Regions from separate parts of the Ketogulonicigenium vulgare WSH-001 genome, predicted to be linked through region 2. Evidence: riboswitches for the same ligand, from Rfam matches in the RefSeq annotation. Region 2 holds a riboswitch; the other holds the start of a gene.
The links. Region 2 has a riboswitch for FMN ahead of KVU_RS05990 (riboflavin synthase). Riboswitches for the same ligand answer to the same signal wherever they lie in the genome.
Positions count from the first base shown of each region.

Region 1: another riboswitch for FMN. It lies ahead of ribD (bifunctional diaminohydroxyphosphoribosylaminopyrimidine deaminase/5-amino-6-(5-phosphoribosylamino)uracil reductase RibD); the one in region 2 lies ahead of KVU_RS05990 (riboflavin synthase).

Region 1 is NC_017384.1:211,652-214,514, reverse strand. It holds gene ribB (3,4-dihydroxy-2-butanone-4-phosphate synthase) at 1-495, opposite strand, end outside; gene ribD (bifunctional diaminohydroxyphosphoribosylaminopyrimidine deaminase/5-amino-6-(5-phosphoribosylamino)uracil reductase RibD) at 482-1,456, opposite strand; FMN riboswitch at 1,553-1,703, opposite strand; gene KVU_RS01035 (aldo/keto reductase) at 1,864-2,793, shown strand; gene KVU_RS01030 (SDR family oxidoreductase) at 2,820-2,863, shown strand, end outside.
Region 2 is NC_017384.1:1,203,440-1,206,302, reverse strand. It holds gene KVU_RS06000 (leucyl aminopeptidase) at 1-302, shown strand, start outside; gene KVU_RS05995 (DNA polymerase III subunit chi) at 304-762, shown strand; gene KVU_RS05990 (riboflavin synthase) at 759-1,397, opposite strand; FMN riboswitch at 1,505-1,653, opposite strand; partial or broken gene KVU_RS16390 (questin oxidase family protein) at 1,837-2,058, shown strand; gene KVU_RS05985 (questin oxidase family protein) at 2,063-2,860, shown strand; gene KVU_RS05980 (amidohydrolase) at 2,857-2,863, shown strand, end outside.

The DNA of each region.
Region 1 (2,863 bases), 990 kb from region 2:
ATCGCGCATGATCTCGCAAATCACGGCGCCGTCGTGCAGACCGGCAAGACGCATCAAATCGGTGCCGCCCTCGGTATGGCCATCGCGCGCCAGCACGCCGCCCGCTGCGGCGCGCAGCGGAAAGACATGGCCGGGCGAGACGATATCCCCCGCCCGCACGTCCGGCGCGGCCGCAAGCCGCATCGTCGTGGCACGGTCAGCGGCGGAAATGCCGGTGGTGATGCCCACGCGCGCCTCGACCGACACGGTGAAAGCGGTCGAACGGTTCGCCCGGTTCACCCCCACCATTGGCGGCAGGCCAAGCCGGTCAACCTGCGCGCCAGTCAGCGCAAGGCAGATCAACCCGCGCCCGTGCATCGCCATAAAGTTGATCGCCTCGGGTGTGGCGAATTGCGCGGGCAGGATCAGATCGCCCTCGTTCTCGCGGCTTTCGTCATCGGTCAGGATGATCATACGGCCCGCTTGCAGGGCGGTGATGGCGTCATGCAGCGACATGGGATGCCTCGCGATAGGTGGTTGTGATGGTGTCGGCGTCGGCACCGACACGGATCAACACGTGCTGATCCCAAAGCGCGCTTTGCAGCACGGCATCGGTCAGGATCGGGCCCGCCTCGACCAGCACCTCGGTGGCGCGGGGATCATGCAGCGCCTCTGCCAGATCGGTTGCGATGCGCGCATCAAAGCCGCGCGTCTGCGCATCCGTCAGATAGCGCGTAGGCACCCGGCCGCGGCGATCCAGCACCACCAGCGCGCGGCGGTGATCGGGGAAATCCGCCAGATGGCGCACGGTGAACAACGGCCAATCCGCCAGCACAGTGCCAGCGCCTGTCACGATGACCTCGGCCCGGCGCCGCATGGCATGGGCAAGCTCGAGTGAGCTTTGCCGCGCAAAGGTCTTGCGGCCTGCGGGTGGGATCATCGAACCGCCCGCATCCACCACCTGTTTCACCGTGATCCAAGGTCGCCCCGTCAGCACCCGTTTGCGAAACGGCGCGATCAGCGCATCGGCCCCGATCCCGGTACAGGTCCCGGCCATGCCAAGCGCCTGCCAGTCATACACCGCCAGCCCCGCCGCGCGCAGGCGCGCCGTGCCGCCACCGGCAACGCGCGGATTTGGGTCACGCGCACCGATAAAGACGCGCCGTGCGGGCGTTTGCAGGATCGCATCGGTGCAGGGCGCTGTCCGGCCATGGTGGTTGCACGGCTCGAGCGTCACAACAAAGGTGTCGATCTGATCATAAGTGCCGGCGGCGCGGCAGGCGGCGATCGCCAAAGCCTCGGCATGGGCGCTGCCGGCCTTTTGATGCGCGGCCACCGCCAGCACTGCGCCTTTGCTGTCCAAAATGGCGCAGCCGACCGGCGGATTGGGGGCTGTCGCCCCCTGATAGGCGCGCGCCGCCAGCACCGCCCTTTGGGCGGCAGCGGCAATCGCATGAACGTCTTGTGTTTGTGTCATTGGGAGTGACCCGTTTTGTCTAAAAATAAAGACAAACCCAAGGGCGCATGACGGCAAAGGCCCCGACTTGCCAAAGCAAGCAAGTGCCGTACCTTCATGTGTTCTCTCTCATCCGGACTATACCGTCGGCTCCGGGTTCACACCGGATCTGCTGACCCCATCCCTGATGGCATGGGCGCTCGCGGGCTGATGCGCTTGTGGCGCAAATACCGCCGGTGGGGAATCGCACCCCGCCCCGAGAACGTCTGCCCGGCAATCCTTGCCGAACCGGCACAGGCTAGACCCCGCCGCCGCAGATGACAATCCCCGCGCAGCTGCACTGGCCCAGCTACCGCATTATCGCATTGAATCATCTTGATCCCTTACGCATTCTTGGCAGGAACATTTCGTTTCAAGGCGCATTTCAGATGAAAACCTATACCGTCCCCCATACCAATCTGCAGATGTCCAGCGTCGTGCTTGGTATGATGCGCATCGCCCAGATGGAGAATACCGAGATCCGCGCCCTGTTCGATGCGGCGGTGGCGGCTGGCATCAACACCTTTGACCACGCCGATATCTATGGCGGCGCCCGCCACGGCTGCGAGACCCGCTTTGGCGAGGCGATCACACTGTCAGCCGCCCAGCGCGAACAGATTGTCATCCAAAGCAAAGTCGGCATCCGCCCCGGCTATTTCGATTTCTCGCGCGAACATATCTTGCGCACCGTCGATGGCTCGCTGGCCGCGCTGAAAACCGATTATCTGGACGTGCTGCTGCTGCACCGCCCCGATGCGCTGGTCGAACCCGAAGAGGTCGCAGAGGCGTTTGACACTCTTTATGCCGCGGGAAAGGTACGCCATTTCGGCGTCTCGAACCACACGCCGGGTCAGATCGAGCTGTTGAAACGCACCGTGCGCCAACCGCTGCGGTTCAACCAGATGCAGCTGAGCATCACCCATTCCAATCTGATCGCACAGGGGATTGCCGCGAATATGGGCGGCCTCGCGCAGTCGGTGTCGCGCGATATCGGCCTGATGGACTATACCCGTCTAAACGGCATGGTGCTGCAAGCCTGGTCGCCGTTCCAAAAGGCGTTTTTTGACGGCACGTTCATTGGTGACCGCGAAAACTATGGCCCGCTGAACGAGGCGCTGGATCAGCTCGCAGCCGCCCATGGCGTGACACCCACCGGCATTGCCGTCGCATGGATCACGCGCCATCCGGCCAATATTCAGGTGGTGCTGGGCACGACAAAACCCGCACGCATCACCGAATGCGTCGCGGGCGCGGGTGTGACGCTCAGCCGCGAGGAATGGTATAGACTGTTCACCGCAGCGGGCCATACCCTGCCCTAACAGCCGTTGCGCGCAAAGGAGCCGCCATGACCGATCAGAAAGTTGCAATCATCACAGCAGGCGGCTCGGG
Region 2 (2,863 bases):
TGACCGCCGCAGGGCGCGCCGAATCCGAAGGGATCTGGCCGATGCCGATGAGCCCCGCTTTTGATGAATCGCTCAAATCGCTGGTGGCGGATGTAAAGAACAAAGGCGCCGTTGAAGGCGGTGCCATTATCGCCGCACGCTTCTTGTCACGCTTTGTTGCCGATGGGACAGCTTGGGCGCATGTTGATATTGCGGGCGTCACATCGCTAAAGGGGCAGTCGCGCCTTGCGCCTGCAGGCGCGACGGGCTGGGGCGTTGGCCTGATCAATCGCCTGATCCACGACCATTTCGAGACGCATTAACTTGGCCGAAATCCAGTTCTTTCAATTGTTTGACGGGCCTGTGGCGGCAACGCTGCCAGTGCTGCTGAACCGGTCGCTGGAACGCGGCTGGCGGGTGATCCTGCGCGGCACCGATCCCGCGCGGATGGCAGCGCTGGATGTGGATCTGTGGCGGCGCGATGATGACGGCTTTCTGCCGCACGGTCTTGCAGGCGGGCCGCATGATGCGCTGCAGCCGGTGCTGCTGACCACAGGCGACGGCCTGCCGGACGGCGACTGTCTGATCTGCGTCGATATGGCGACGGCCACCCCGGCTGAATGTGCCAGCCTTGAACGCGTTGTGCTGATTTTCGACGGCCACGACCCTCAGGCGCTGGACCATGCGCGCGGCGAATGGAAAGCGCTGACGGGGCAGGGCGTCCCCGCCAGCTATTTCGCCCAAGAGGACGGCCGCTGGGTGAAAAAGGCCGAGCGCGCCTAGACCAGCCCTTTGCCCTTCAGCAGGCGGGTCAGAGTGCGCTCCATCACCTCGACCATGATCATGGTCTGATGCTCGACCTCGATATTCAGGTGATCGCCGGGCCGGTAGGCGGCAAAGGTGGTCGAGCGGATGGTTTCGGGGATGAGATAAACGGTAAAGATCGTATCCTCGCCATCCTCGATCTGATCCGCAACGGTCAGGCTGCAGCCGTTGATCGCCAAAAACCCGCGCACAAAGATATACTTGGCCCATTCGGGTCCAACGCGGAAACTGATGCGGGCTTTGGGGCCCTCCAGTTCGATCTCGACAATCTCGGCAGTGGTTGAGACGTGACCCGAAACCACATGCCCGCCATTTTCGTCATTAGGCTTCATCGAGCGTTCGACATTCAGCGCAATGCCCGCGTCGATCTTGGTCAGATTCGTCCGCTCGAGCGTGGTCAGCATCGCATCGAATGTGGCGAAATCTGCACCGATACTGGTGACCGACAGGCAGACACCTTCGATCGCCACGCTCGCACCGATTTTCAGCTCGTCCATCATCGCCGGGGTCATCCCCAGCGCGAATGTCAGAACCTCGTTGCCGCGCGTCGCGCGCAAAACGGGGGCGGTATTTTGGACAATGCCGGTAAACATTAAAATGCCCCCGGACGTTTGGACGTATTCAACATGGCACGCTCCTTCATCGGCGTTAAAGCGCGCTCCGAGGGGAATAGGCCATGGCACGCCAGCAGGCGCGTTGCAGCCGTCTTCTTTCATCCGGACTATGACCGTCGGTTCTGGCATCTGACCAGATCTGCTGACCTTGCTTGCGCAAGCGCTCGCGGACTTATGCGGGGTTTCCGCCGCATCTACCGCCGGTGAGGAGTCGCACCTCGCCCCGAAGACACGGTCACCATACATCCTGCGCTTGCGGCGTCAATTGGTGCGGCGGCACCGGCGCCTGCGGCAGATATGACGAAACGGCAACGCCCCGTGCTTGATTTAGCGGCGGGACTGCGTGACGACAGGCTTTCGCTGCGCTGCGCGATCATCGACAGTTGAACGATAGACGCGTTTGATCCGAGGTGACGTCATGACCGCCCTTTTGCCCCATGGGCCCGCCTTTATCCGCGCGCAGAGGGATTCCTTTGAATTTCCATATCTTTTGGCAAACCACGCCCCGATGGTGCTCGAGGCGATGCGCCAGATGGGGGCATCAAATGCGCGGATTGCCGATTGGTATGCGGCCTATGTCGCCAGTAAAAACGTGCCCCCGCAGGCCCCGCCGCAAGGCACGCTAAACGCCGACACCTGGCGCGGTGCGCTGGGCGATCGCGCGCGCGAGGCGGACCTGCGCGATTTTTTTCACCGCCGAGGCCGCGCGTCTTGGGCCGGACGGCGCGATCCGCCTGTACCTGCCCGAAATGGCGCAGGGCATGGCAGGCAGTGCGATTCACCCGCTGATGCGCATGGCTTACGGCGTCATTGGCGGCAATACGGCAGAGATAGGCCACGCGCTGGGCTATTGGGCCGCGACCTATCTGCACGTGCCGCTGGATCACAGCGCGACCGCCCGTACGCATGATCCGCTGGATGTGATCACGGGTGTATACACGCTGCCCGGCGCGGATAGCTATCAGGTCGAGGTTGACCTGCTGTGGCACAATATCCGCGCGGTTTGCGGCTTGCCGGGCTTTGCTAGCCTCGCTGGCAGCCTTGATATGGTGCCCGATACGCCGCGACAAATGGCGGCTGCGGCCCTTGCGCTTTATGCGCAGACGATGGATTTTTCAGCGCTGCACGCGGTCACCGGCCTCCACTGGTTGCGCACGATCGCGCCGCATCTGGATGATCCGATGCCACTCTATCCGGTGCTTTGGGCGATCATCGCATCGCTGATCCCCAAAATCGGCTTTCCGACCTTGCCGACAGCCGAGGCGTTAGAGGTGATGCGCCAGACCCCCGCGCCTGACTGGCCCGCGATTTTCGCAGCCGCTTGCGCTTCGGATGACGAGCATGACATCAGCCTGACCTTTTCAGCCTATCAGGAACAGCAGATCTGGGGCGATCCGCTGTATCAGGTGGTCGCAGCCCGTCGCGTGGGGTTGATCACATGAGCG